Regions from separate parts of the Bradyrhizobium sp. USDA 4449 genome, predicted to be linked through region 2. Evidence: predicted binding sites of a transcription regulator. Region 2 holds the regulator's gene; each other region holds the start of a gene.
What was found. Region 2 encodes PhoB, which activates phosphate uptake and scavenging genes when phosphate is short. Its sites were predicted from a motif close to TGTCATNNANCTGTCAT; they were not measured.
Positions count from the first base shown of each region.

Region 1: the regulator PhoB is predicted to act here: its motif matches at 1,880-1,896, upstream of ACVIIW_RS25520 (RNA degradosome polyphosphate kinase).
Region 3: the regulator PhoB is predicted to act here: its motif matches at 2,443-2,459, upstream of phnF (phosphonate metabolism transcriptional regulator PhnF).

Region 1 covers NZ_JBSRYD010000001.1:5,474,480-5,478,997, reverse strand. Annotated here, with positions in the region: gene purM (phosphoribosylformylglycinamidine cyclo-ligase) at 1-314, opposite strand, end outside; gene ACVIIW_RS25530 (CDP-alcohol phosphatidyltransferase family protein) at 469-1,011, shown strand; gene ACVIIW_RS25525 (chromosomal replication initiator DnaA) at 1,104-1,781, shown strand; gene ACVIIW_RS25520 (RNA degradosome polyphosphate kinase) at 1,970-4,159, shown strand; gene ppx (exopolyphosphatase) at 4,175-4,518, shown strand, end outside.
Region 2 covers NZ_JBSRYD010000001.1:1,475,815-1,480,332, reverse strand. Annotated here, with positions in the region: gene pstA (phosphate ABC transporter permease PstA) at 1-568, shown strand, start outside; gene pstB (phosphate ABC transporter ATP-binding protein PstB) at 565-1,389, shown strand; gene phoU (phosphate signaling complex protein PhoU) at 1,401-2,117, shown strand; gene phoB (phosphate regulon transcriptional regulator PhoB) at 2,140-2,847, shown strand; gene ACVIIW_RS07040 (GcrA family cell cycle regulator) at 2,951-3,463, opposite strand; gene ACVIIW_RS07035 (acetylornithine transaminase) at 3,918-4,518, shown strand, end outside.
Region 3 covers NZ_JBSRYD010000001.1:2,578,772-2,583,289, reverse strand. Annotated here, with positions in the region: gene ACVIIW_RS12255 (alpha-D-ribose 1-methylphosphonate 5-phosphate C-P-lyase PhnJ) at 1-191, opposite strand, end outside; gene ACVIIW_RS12250 (carbon-phosphorus lyase complex subunit PhnI) at 188-1,303, opposite strand; gene phnH (phosphonate C-P lyase system protein PhnH) at 1,308-1,916, opposite strand; gene phnG (phosphonate C-P lyase system protein PhnG) at 1,921-2,385, opposite strand; gene phnF (phosphonate metabolism transcriptional regulator PhnF) at 2,494-3,222, shown strand; gene phnE (phosphonate ABC transporter, permease protein PhnE) at 3,230-4,075, opposite strand; gene phnE (phosphonate ABC transporter, permease protein PhnE) at 4,072-4,518, opposite strand, start outside.

The DNA.
Region 1 (4,518 bases), 4.0 Mb from region 2:
AGCGGCTCGGCGCCCTGCACCACGAGGTCGTTGACGCTCATGGCGACAAGGTCGATGCCGATCCCGCCGTGCAAGCCCGTTTCGATGGCAATCTTGACCTTGGTGCCGACGCCGTCGGTGGCGGCGACCAGGACGGGGTCCTTGAAGCCGGCCGCCTTGAGGTCGAACAGGCCGCCGAATCCACCGATCTCGGCATCGGCGCCCGGCCGTGCGGTGGCACGCACCATCGGCTTGATCAGGTCGACGAGGCGATTGCCCGCGTCGATATCGACGCCTGAATCGGCGTAAGTGAGGCCGTTTTTGCGGTCGGTCATGCCCGATTTCCAGTGGGTTTGCGGCTGGTTACGTCGAATTCCGGGGACGCGCAATGGCAAGCGTGGCGCCCCGCCCTATACTATGTAGAGATATCAACCGGTTCAGCCTCTAAGAGGCCGATTCGAGGACAGGTCGGGTGCCGGGAAGCGCCGTGTGAGTATTCCGAACATCATTACCCTGGGCCGCATCATGCTGGTCCCGATCATCGTCTGGGCCATCGTGTCGAGCCAAATGGAGGTGGCGTTCGCCGTCTTCCTGATCGCGGGGATCAGCGACGCCGTGGACGGTTTCCTGGCCAAGCGCTTCAACATGGCGAGCGAGCTCGGTGCCCTGCTCGATCCCCTCGCCGACAAGGCGCTGCTGGTGTCGATCTACCTGTCGCTGGGGATCCGGGGCGACATCCCGCGCTGGATCGTGATCCTGGTGGTCTCCCGCGACATCATGATCGTCACGGCCGTGATCGTATCCTGGCTGTTCGACAAGCCGGTCGAGATGCGGCCGTCGAAAGTATCCAAGCTAAACACAGCCGCACAGGTCTCCTACGCGGCCTTGGTACTGGCTGCGCTTGCCTTCGGCTTCGGACCGGCGCCCTATGACGTGATCCTGATGGGCTTCGTCACGCTGTTCACGCTCTCTTCGGTGTCGCTCTATCTCGTCGAGTGGCTGCGGCACATGAGTACGATCGAGGCCAAATGAGACGGCAGGCGGCCCCGCAAAAGGCCAACTCCCGATCGAATAAGTCGAATGTTTCAGACAACGCCGGCACGCCGGCACGGAGCAAAGCAAGCGTGGCAGGCCGCGTTCAACCCCGACAATTGGCGTTCTCGCTTCCGCACGCGGAAAGCCTCAGCCGGGACAATTTTCTCGAAGGTCCCGCTAACGCCGCCGCCGTCGCTCTGATCGACGGCTGGCCGGAATGGCCAAACCGGACCATGTGGCTCGCCGGTCCCGAAGGTGCAGGCAAGAGCCATCTGGCCACGATCTGGGCCGAGCTATCAGGTGCCCGCTCGACCACGGCCAGCGCGCTGAGCGCCCCAGCCGTCCCCGGAGCGCTCGCGACCGGCGCGCTGGTGGTCGAGGATCTGAAAGCCGGTGATTTTGACGAACGCGCCCTCTTCCATCTGATGAATCTCGCCCGCGAGGATGGCGCTTATGTGCTGTTCACCGGGCGCGAGACGCCGGCGGCGATAGCGGTCGAGCTCCGCGACCTGCGCTCCCGCTTTCGGACAATTCCGGTGATTTCGCTGCGGTCGCCGGACGACCAGCTGTTCCGCGGCCTGATCGTCAAATTCTGCGCCGATCGCCAGCTCAGCGTGGATGAAAGCGTCGTCAGTTACCTCGCCACCCGGCTGGAGCGATCCTCGGCCGCCGCCCGGCGCGCCGTGGAGCTGCTCGACGGCGAGGCGCTGCGGCTGGGCCGGCCCGTCACCCGGGCGCTCGCTGCCGAGCTGCTCCGCGACGGCTGACCGCAAGGGCGCGTCTTAGGCCTCCTCTTGGTCTCCTCTCGGACTCCGCTTGGGCCCCCCTTGGGCCCGCTTGACGCGGCGCGGCGGCGGAACATCAATGTCATCGAAACGTCATCGCACTAACACATGCTCCGGCCGGATTTGCGCACAAGTCGCAATGTGGGGCGAACGAGATGGACCGACTTCTTATGGATTCCGCGCAAGCTGTTGAAACGAAAGAGAAAGCCACGGAGGCCGAGCGCCTGCCGGCGATCGCCTCGAGCCCTGAGCGATTCATCAACCGCGAGCTGTCCTGGCTGCATTTCAACCGCCGCGTCCTCGAGGAGTCGGTCAATCCCAGCCACCCTATGCTGGAGCGGGTGCGATTCCTGTCGATTTCGGCGAATAACCTCGACGAGTTTTTCATGGTCCGCGTCGCCGGTATCAAGGCGCAGGTTCGCGAGGGCATTGCCGAGCGTGCCCCGGACGGCCTGACTCCGTCCGAGCAACTCGCGCTGATCAACCGCACGGTCTCGCAACTTGCCAGCGATCAGCAGGCGATCTGGCGCGACCTGCGCGGCACGCTGGCCGATGTCGGCATCGTGCTGGTCGACGGCAAGGAGGTCACCAAGGCCGAGCGGACCTGGCTCGAGGACTATTTCCTCAACAACGTCTTCCCGCTGCTGACGCCATTGGCGATCGATCCGGCCCACCCCTTCCCATTCATCCCGAGCCTCGGCTTCACCATCGCGCTCCAGCTCACCCGCGAGGCCGACGGCAAGCAGATGAACGCGCTGATCCGCATGCCCGGCAAGATCGACCGCTTCATCCGCCTGCCGGCCGAAGGCAAGGTCCGCCTGATCTCGCTGGAGCAGGCCACCGGACTGTTCATCAACCGTCTGTTCCCCGGCTACAGCCTCCACGGCCAGGGCGCCTTCCGCATCATCCGCGACTCCGAGCTCGAAATCGAGGAAGAGGCCGAAGACCTCGTCCGCCTGTTCGAGACCGCGCTGAAGCGCCGCCGCCGTGGATCGGTGATCCGCCTCGAGATCGACGCCAAGATGCCGGAGGAGCTGCGCAACTTCGTCCAGCACGCGTTGTCGGCGGCCGACGACGAGGTGTTCCTGGTCGACGGCGTGCTCGCCATGAACGAACTTTCGCAGCTGACGCGTCTCGACCGGCCCGACCTCGAATTCACCCCTTACGTGCCGCGCCACCCCGAGCGCGTGCGCGAGCATGGCGGCGACATCTTCGCTGCCATCAGGCAGAAGGATCTGATCGTCCATCACCCGTACGAGTCGTTCGACGTGGTGGTGCAGTTCCTGCAGCAGGCCGCCCGCGATCCTGATGTGGTCGCGATCAAGCAGACGCTCTACCGCACCTCCAACAATTCGCCGATCGTGCGCACGCTCGCGGAGGCTGCCGAAGCCGGCAAATCCGTCACCGCGCTGATCGAGCTGAAGGCGCGCTTCGACGAAGAGGCCAACATCCGATGGGCGCGCGATCTCGAACGCGCCGGCGTGCAGGTCGTCTACGGCTTCCTCGAGCTGAAGACGCACGCCAAGCTCTCGATGGTGGTACGCCGCGAGGGCGGCAGCCTCACCACTTACGTCCACACCGGCACCGGCAATTATCATCCGGTCACCGCACGCATTTATACGGATCTCTCCTACTTCACCTCGGAGCCGACCATCGGCCGCGACGCCGCGCGCGTGTTTAACTTCATCACGGGCTACGCCGCGCCGAGCGATCTGGAAAAGATGGCGGTGTCGCCGCTGACCTTGCGCAAGCGCATCATCGAGCACATCCAGGGCGAGACCGAGCACGCGCGTCACGGCAAGCCCGGCGCGGTCTGGATGAAGATGAATGCGCTTGTCGACCCCGACATCATCGACGCGCTCTACGAGGCCTCCCAGGCCGGCGTCCAGGTCGAGCTTGTGGTGCGCGGCATCTGCTGCCTCAGACCCGGTATCCCCGGCCTGTCGGAAAACATCCGCGTCAAATCGATCATCGGACGCTTCCTGGAACACGGCCGAATCTACTGCTTCGGCATGGGCCAGGGCCTGCCGAGTGCGAAAGCGGCTGTGTATATCTCGTCGGCCGACATGATGCCGCGCAACCTCGATCGCCGCGTCGAGGTGCTGTGTCCGCTGCAAAATCCCACGGTGCACCAGCAGGTTCTCGAACAGATCATGGTCGCGAACCTGAAGGACAATGAGCAGAGCTGGCAATTGTTGCCGGACGGGTCCTCAACGCGTATGAAGGCCGCGAAGGGCGAGGAGCCTTTCAACGTGCACAACTACTTCATGACAAATCCGAGTCTGTCTGGCCGTGGAAAGTCGCTCAAGGAATCTTCGCCGCGTCGTCTCACGCGCCGCAACGAACGCCATCCGTCCTGACCGGAGAACTTTACCTTGAAACGGCCGCGCAAGCGTGGCGCCAGCGTCGCGGTCATCGACATCGGCTCCAATTCGGTTCGTCTCGTCGTCTACGAGGCGCTGGCGCGGAGCCTGATTCCGATCTTCAACGAGAAGACGCTGTGCGGCCTCGGGCGCGAGGTGCAGAGCACGGGCCTGCTTGCGCCCGACGCCGTCGACAAGGCGCTGACTTCGCTCAAGCGCTTCCGCGCCCTGTGCCGCGTGATGCAGGTCGGCCGCGTGTTCGCGATTGCGACCGCGGCCTGCCGCGACGCCTCCAACGGCCCCGACTTCATCGCGAAAGCCGAGCGCATCTGCGCCGTGAAGATCGAGATCCTGTC
Region 2 (4,518 bases):
CGCCGAGTACGGTCGCAACGACAAGCTGACCTCGGTGATCCGCTTCATCAACGACATCCTGCTGTCGGCGCCCTCGATCATCATCGGCCTGTTCATCTATGGCGCCGTGGTGGTGCCGATGCGCGGCTTCTCGGCGATCGCAGGCTCGCTCGCTTTGGCCGTCATCGTGATCCCGGTGGTGCTGCGTACGACCGAGGACATGCTGCTGCTGGTGCCGAACGCGCTGCGCGAAGCGGCCTCGGCGCTCGGCCTGCCGCGCTCGCTGGTGATCAAGCGGATCGCCTATCGCGCGGCCCGCTCGGGTCTCATTACCGGCGTGCTGCTCGCGACCGCCCGTGTCGCCGGCGAGACCGCGCCATTGCTCTTCACCGCGCTGTCGAACCAGTTCTTCAGCCTCGGCCTGAACAAGACGATGGCGAACCTGCCCGTGACGATCAACAACTTCGTCCAGAGCCCCTATGCCTATTGGAAGCAACTCGCCTGGAGCGGTGCGCTGCTGATTACGTTGACCGTGCTTGCCCTGAACATTGGCGCGCGCATTCTTGGCGCCGAGAGGACCGCAAAATGAGTGACCTTTCCGTATCGATGAGCGCCTCCGGCGGGCTCCCGCATGCCCAGCAGCCGCTGCCCGAAGCTCCGGCGAAGGTGACGGTGCGCAATCTCAACTTCTATTACGGCGAGCACCACGCGCTGAAGAACATCAATCTGGCGCTCGGCACCAACCGCGTCACGGCCTTCATCGGCCCGTCGGGCTGCGGCAAGTCGACCCTGCTGCGCATCTTCAACCGGATGTACGACCTCTATCCCGGCCAGCGCGTCACCGGCCAGCTGATGCTCGACCAGACCAACATCCTCGATCCCGGGCTGGACCTCAATCTGTTGCGCGCGCGCGTCGGCATGGTGTTCCAGAAGCCGACGCCGTTTCCGATGACGATCTACGAGAACATCGCCTTCGGCATCCGTCTCTACGAGAAGATCCCGAAGTCCGAGATGGACGACCGCGTCGAGAAGGCGCTGCGCGGCGGCGCGCTGTGGAACGAGGTCAAGGACAAGCTCAATGCATCCGGCCTCTCGCTCTCCGGCGGCCAGCAGCAGCGTCTCTGCATCGCGCGCACCGTCGCCGTGCGGCCCGAGGTGATCCTGTTCGACGAGCCCTGCTCGGCGCTCGACCCGATCTCGACCGCCAAGGTCGAGGAGCTGATCCAGGAACTGTCCGAGAATTACACGATCGCGATCGTCACCCACAACATGCAGCAGGCGGCGCGCGTCTCCGACAAGACCGCCTTCATGTATCTCGGCGAGTTGATCGAGTTCGACGACACCAGCAAGATCTTCACGTCGCCGACCGACCGGCGCACGCAGGATTACATTACCGGCCGGTTCGGCTGAGGAGACAGGACATGGGTTCTGAACATACCGCAAAGGCTTTCGATACCGACCTCCAGGAGCTCACCCGGTCGGTCGCAGAAATGGGCGGCCTCGCCGAGCGGATGATCGTCGATTCCGTCGACGCGCTGATCCGTCGCGACGTCGCGCTCGGCCAGCGCGTGGTCATCACCGACGCCGAGATCGACGCGCTTCAAAGGCGGATCGAGGAGCACGCCGTGCTCACCATCGCCCGCCGCCAGCCGATGGCGATCGATCTGCGCGAGATCGTCGGCGCCATGCGCGTCGCGACCGATCTCGAGCGGATCGGCGACCTCGCCAAGAACATGGGCAAACGCGTCGCGGCGCTTGAGACGGATTTCCATCCGCTCAAGCTGTTCCGTGGCCTCGAGCACATGACCGACCTCGTGCAGCAACAGGTCAAGTCGGTGCTGGATGCCTATGCCGCGCATGATCTGCCGGCGGCGATGGTGGTGTGGAAGGGCGACGAGGAGGTCGACGCCATCTGCACCTCGCTGTTCCGCGAGCTCCTCACCTACATGATGGAGGATCCGCGCAACATCTCGTTCTGCATCCATCTGATGTTCTGCGCCAAGAACATCGAGCGGATCGGCGACCACGCCACCAACATTGCCGAGACCGTGTTCTACATGATCGAAGGCCAGGCCATCACCGACAAGCGACCGAAGGGCGACATGACGACCTTCGCAACCACCGTCCCCAACACCTGAATCCTCAAGGAGCGACGACCCCATGGGCGCACGCATTATGGTGGTTGAAGACGAAGAAGCTCTTACCGAGCTGCTTCGCTACAATCTCGAAGGCGACGGTTATGACGTCGAGACGGTGATGCGCGGCGACGACGCCGACACCCGTCTCAAGGAGCACATTCCCGATCTGATCGTGCTCGACTGGATGCTGCCGGGCCTGTCCGGTATCGAGCTGTGCCGCCGGTTGCGGACGCGGTCCGACACCAAGCAGCTGCCGATCATCATGCTCACCGCGCGCGGCGAGGAGAGCGAGCGGGTGCGCGGCCTCGCCACCGGCGCCGACGATTACATCGTCAAGCCGTTCTCCGTGCCTGAGCTGTTGGCGCGGGTGAAAGGACTGCTGCGGCGTGCAAGCCCCGAGCGGCTCGCAACCGTGCTGGCTTTCGGCGACATCGAGCTCGACCGCGAAAAGCGTCGCGTGGCGCGCTCGGGCCGGCCGATCGACCTCGGCCCGACCGAATATCGCCTGCTGGAGTTCTTCCTGGAGCATCCCGGCCGCGTGTTCTCGCGCGAGCAGCTGCTCGACAGCGTCTGGGGCCGCGACATCTATATCGACGAGCGGACCGTCGACGTGCATATCGGCCGCCTGCGCAAGCTCCTCAATCTCGGCCGCGAGCAGGACCCGATCCGCACCGTCCGTGGCGCCGGCTACGCGCTCGACGACCGCTTCGCGAAGGCCGAGCAGGCCTGAGCACGGTGACAAGCAAGCAAAATAAAAAGCGCGCCCTGGGGCGCGCTTTTTTATGTCTCGATCGCCGCGGCAGGTACCGGGACGCTGTCGTCTGGAGCCATGCTCAGCGCGGACCCGGCTTCGCCGGCGCGCGGCGACGATCGGCCGCCGGCTGATACGCGACCCGCGAGTGCTGGGCGCAATAGGGCAGGCCGGAGAGCGCCTTGCCGCCGCAGAAGAAGAAGTCCGCGCTCGAGGGATCGCCGACCGGCCAGTGGCAGGTGGCCTCGTTCAATTCGAGCAGCGACAGCCGCTGGCTCATCGGCACCACGTTGTCGAAGGTCACAGGTTCAGCCTCGACCTCGACCTCGAAGGCCTGGGCGAGTGCGGTGTTGCCCCGCGAGATCGGGCGGCTCACGCGCATCATGTGCTGCGCGGGACGCGCCTTGCGCGGCCGGGGAGCTGCCGAAGACGGGCTCTTGGCGCGGCCGGACAGGCCGAGCCTGTGCACCTTGCCGATCACGGCGTTGCGGGTGACATTCCCAAGCTCAGCGGCAATCTGGCTGGCCGAAAGTCCGGCCTCCCAGAGCTTTTTCAGCTGTTCGACGCGATCGTCGGACCAGGTCAAAACGGTCATGGCACCCTTTCCTTCACCGCGCGCCGCCATCTGCGGGGCCGCACGACGAATGCGTAAGCTTCGAAAAACCCGTGCCGCCAGAATCCCTTAAGGCTCGCCGGGCGCAATCAGACGCCCGAACGTTTACGCCGGTACAAGAGGACTTTTGGGATCAGAACCGCTGCACGAGATGTCGTATCTGACAAGCCGAACGCTACAATATGGCGTGACTCACGCGCAAGAGTCCGGCGACTCGCTTCCACATGTTCCGTGGCGAATATCCCGCAAAATCGCCACCGCAAGACTACGGATTCAGCATGTCGCGAGGCGTTCGGGCGGCATTGACACCCGTTTCACCAGGCCTAAAATGGTGACGCGTGCCGCCCTTAAAAGGCGGCACGTTTCGTTTTCAGGCTGGTCAATGGTGCGTTGCGCAATGCACGCCCACACCGTCCGCAACATTCAAGTGGCCGTCATGACTAACAGCGCAGCGCCGCATTTGCTCCCCGTTTTCGCCAGGGCCGATCTCGGTTTTGAGCGCGGTGAAGGCGTTTGGTTGATCGCAACCAATGGCGATCGGTATCTCGATTTCACCTCGGGCGTCGCCGTGAATGCGCTCGGACATGCCCATCCCGCGCTGGTCAAGGCGCTGCAGGAGCAGGCCACCAAGCTCTGGCACATGTCGAACCTGTTCCAGAGCCCGGATGGCGAGAAGCTCGCCGCGCGTCTGTGCAACGAGAGTTTTGCCGACTTCGTGTTCTTCTGTAATTCCGGCGCCGAGGCGCTGGAGGGCGTGATCAAGCTGGTCCGCCATCATCACTTCTCCAAGGGCCATCCCGAGCGCTATCGCATCGTCACCTTCGAAGGCGCTTTCCATGGCCGCACGCTGGCGACGCTGGCCGCGACCGGATCGGCAAAATATCTCGAAGGCTTCGGGCCGCCGATGGACGGTTTCGACCAGGTGCCGCATGGCGACATCGAGGCCGTGAAGAAGGCGATCGGGCCACACACCGCCGGCATCCTGATCGAGCCGATCCAGGGTGAGGGCGGCGTGCGCTCTGCGACACCGTCTTTCC
Region 3 (4,518 bases), 1.1 Mb from region 2:
ACGTCCTGCGGTCCCAGGATCGCGGCCGTCACCTGCACGCCGCCGGTGCCCCAGCCATAGGGCATCGGCATTTCGCGGCTGGCGAACGGCACCTGATAGCCGGGAATCGCGATCGCCTTGAGGATCGCACGGCGGATCATCCGCTTGGTCTGCTCGTCGAGATAGGCGAAATTGTAGGCGGGCGCGTTCATTCCGCGGCCTCCTTCATGGCATCGGCCGCATTGGCTTCGGCAGAAGCTTCGGCGAATTCCTTGCGCAGCTTGCGCAACAGGCCGAGCTCGGATTGGAAGTCGACATAATGCGGCAGCTTCAGATGCTCGACGAAACCGGTCGCCTGGACGTTGTCCGAATGCGACATGATGAATTCTTCATCTTGCGCCGGAGCTCCGACCTCTTCGCCGAGCTCGCGGGCACGCAGCGCGCGGTCGACCAGTGCCATCGACATGGTCTTGCGCTCGCTCTGGCCGAAGGCCAGGCCATAGCCGCGGGTGAAGCACGGCGCTTCGCTCGCCGAGCCCTTGAACTGGTTGACCATCTGGCACTCGGTCAGCTCGATCGAACCGAGCGGCACGGCGAAGCCGACGTCCTCTGCTGCGAATTCGACCTCGACCTCGCCGAAGCGGATCTCACCGGCAAAGGGATGGTTGCGGCCATAGCCACGCTGGGTGGAGTAGCCCATCGCCAGCAGAAAGCCTTCGTCCCCACGCGCGAGATTTTGCAGGCGCAGATCGCGGTCCGCCGGAAAGTTCAGCGGCTCGCGGGTGAGATCACCGACGCTGGCGCCGTCTTCGGCCTGCGGCGAAGTCTCGATCAGCCCGTCACGACCGAGAATGTCGGTCACGCGCGGCGTCGGCGCCGTCGAGGCCTCGGCCAGGGCCGGCGCTTCCGGCACGAAGCCGCCGGCGAGCGAGGGATCGAGCAGGCGATGCGTATAGTCGAAGGTGGGGCCGAGGATCTGACCGCCGGGAATGTCCTTGAAGGTCGACGACACCCGCCGCTGCACCCTCATCGCGCCGGTGTCGACCGGTTCGCTGGCGCCGAAGCGCGGCAAGGTGGCGCGGAAGGCGCGAACCAGGAAGATCGCCTCGATCAGGTCGCCACGGGCCTGCTTGATCGCGAGCGCTGCGAGCTCGCGGTCATAGAGCGAACCTTCGCTCATGACGCGATCGACGGCGAGCCCAAGCTGCTCAGAGATCTGGTCGAGCGTGACTTCCGCAACGCTTTGGTCGCCGCGCCTGGCATTGGCGAGCAGGCGATGAGCGTTCTCGATGGCGCGTTCGCCACCCTTGACTGCGACATACATGCCTCTAGCCTCCCTTGCCCAGGACTCGCGTGGTGCGCGGGATCGCAGCCACGGCATCATCGGCGACCAGAAGCACGTCGATGCCACGCGGAAACAGGGTTTCGTTGCAACGAAGACGTTCGAACAGGTCGGGGGGCTTGATCGTGGCCTGAAGCGTCGCGGCACCGTCAATGCCGGGGCCACGCAGCTCGAAGCCCGGTCCTCGGTCCAGGCTTTCGACCTGGATGATCACCGTGGTCGAACGGTCAGGATATTCGTTGGTGCCGAGCGCGAAGCGCTCGAACGGGGGCAACGCACCGCCGTCACTGATCAGAGCGAACGCCGCGATCGAGGCATCCTGCACCACCGGCGCACCGCTGTGGAACTTGAGCCATTTCAGGACGTCGGGGCTTTCCGCCATCCGAGCATCGAGCCAGAGCGGCGTGTCATGATCGAACAGCGTCAGCGCGATCGCGGCGGTGCCACGCATCATCGTCTCAGGTGTTCCGGCCATCGGCAGGATGCGCTGGACCGAGCCCGGCCGCGCCATCGCATCCATGACCGAGCGAAAGGTCGATTGCGCCGACAAAACCTTGTCGGCGAACCCCGGCGGCAGTTCCGCAATCGTGGTCATGGCCTCACCCTTCACCGCGCACCATGGTGTAGAAATCAACCTTCGTCGCAGCGGTCTCTTCCGCCGCGCGCCTGCGTCTCGTCACAAGCTGCTCGCGCAGCGGCGCGATAACGTCGCGCTCGACAGCCGCGCCAAAATCGCGCGACTGCACCAGCGCGTCGCACAGCGCGATCAGCCGCGCCTTCTCGCCATCGCGCCCGAGCGTGTAGCCGAAGCCGACCTCGCCGCTCGCAAGCCGCACGGCGGCGCGCGACACCGTCGCCTCGCCGAGATTGAACGGCGCGCCATCGCCACCGATCCGGCCGCGCAACATCACCAGGCCGTTCTCCGGCGCGCGTAACTCCTGATGGCCGGGCAAGGAGATCATGCGCAGGCGGGCGGCGATCTCGCCCGCCTCCGCATGCGCCAGCACAGCCATGGCGGCCTGGCGCTGGGCTTGCTGGGTGTTGTGCTGGGTCACCGAATCCACCGACTCTTGTCGAACTCAAGTTGTCTATGATACTAGACAACTTGATACGGAAACGCCATGACCGTTTCGTGACAAACGTGTGATTTTCGGGCTAGGCTGATCGCCGACATGAGCATGCAGGACACCGCCTCTTCAGGCGTCGCGCTGTGGCGCCTCGTTGCCGACGGCATCGAGCGCGGCATCGCCGACGGCCGTTTTGCCACAGGCGACAAGCTGCCGGGCGAGATGGAGATCGCCGAAACCTATCGCGTCAACCGCCACACCGTGCGGCGCGCGCTGGCGGCGCTCGCCGACCGCGGCATCGTGCGCGCCGAGCGCGGCAGCGGAACCTATGTCGAGGCGCAGAAGCTCGCTTATCCCCTGCGCTCGCGCACGCGCTTCTCGGAGATCGTCGGCGCCGACGGCCGCGAGCCGCATGGAAGGATGATCGAGGCGTCGGAGGACGTCGCAACGCGGGAGCTCGCGCGGGAGCTCGGATTGAAGACAGGCGCGCCGCTGGTCAGGATCGAAGCCATCCGCCTCGCCGATCGCAGGCCGATCTGCGTCTCCACCACCTGGCTGTCGGCAGAGTGGTTTCCCGACGCCGGCACGGTGTTTGCCGCCACGCGCTCGATGACGAAGATGCTCGAGCATTACGGTATCAGCGACTACCGCCGCGGCGCCACGAGGATCACGGCCGGCATCGTGGACGCGACCGACGCCGCGCGGCTCGATCTGCCGTTGGGGCGGCCGATCCTGGTGGTCGATGCGACGGATCTCGATCTCGGCGGCAAGCCGCTGCTGACCAAGCACTCGCGGTTTGCAGCCGAGCGGGTGGAGTTTCTGGTGGAGCCGTAGGGAAGGCTCAGGCTACGGCCCGCCGCCCAATGATCGCAAAGCGCAGCTTGCCCGAGATGAAATCGATCGCGGCGACTGCGACCAGGATCATCAGGATCAGGAAGGATACCTTCTGCCATTCCAGCACGCGGATCTGCTCGGCGAGCTGGAGGCCGATGCCGCCGGCGCCGACGATGCCGATGATGGTTGCCGAGCGCGTGTTGGACTCGGTGAAGTAGAGCACCTGGCCGGCGATGACAGGCAGCACCTGCGGCATCAAACCGAAGCGGATCTCGTGCAGCACGCCGCCGCCGGAGGCACGGATGCCCTCGACCTGCTTCTGGTCGGCGCCTTCGATCGCCTCCGAGAACAGCTTGCCGAAGGCGCCGAAATCCGACACCGCGATCGCGAGCACGCCGGCGAACGGGCCGAGCCCGACGACGTTGATCCAGACCAGCGCCCAGATCAGGGTGTCGACGCCGCGGATCGAATCGAGGAACCGCCGCACCGGGAAGCGGACGATTTCAGGCACGATATTACGCGCCGCAATCAGGCTGACCGGCAGCGCCATCAGTGCGGCCAGCGTGGTGCCGAGCAGCGCGATCGACAGCGTCTCGCCCAGCGCTTTCAGATAAAGCGGCAGCGACGAGCCGGGATCGGGCGGCATCATCATCATGCCGATCCAGCCGAGCTGGCTCAGCCCCGAGATGAAACGCGAGGGCGAGAAATCGAGATCGACCAGGCCGAACACGAAGATCGCTAGCGCAGCGAGCAGCATCATCGGCGTCGCCAGGCGCGACGACGCCGGGCGGTCGAAGACGTCGGGATAGCGCGCGCGGAACTCCGCAGTGTTCACTTCAGGCGGCTTGCTCAATTTCGCGCCTCCCTGCCAAACAGGCGGCCGCGCACCCAGCCGGTGGTGATGTCGATCAGGAAGACCGTGACGATGATGGTGACGAGGATGGCGCTGACATCGGAGTAGTAGAACTTACGGATCGCGACGATCAGCTCCTGCCCGATGCCGCCGGCGCCAACAAAGCCCATGACGGAAGCTTCGCGGACGTTGATCTCGAAGCGCAGCAGCGCGTAGCTGGCATAGCCCGCCGAGACCTGCGGCAGGATCGCAAATCGCATGCAGGAGATCCAGCTCGCGCCGGTGGAGCGGATACCTTCGACAGGCTTCATGTCCGCATTCTCGACGATCTCCGAGAACAGTTTTCCGAGCGCGCCGGTCGAGTGGATCGCGATCGCCAGCACACCCGCGACCGGACCGAGGCCGAAGGCCATGACGAAGATCAACGCAAACACGATGCCGGG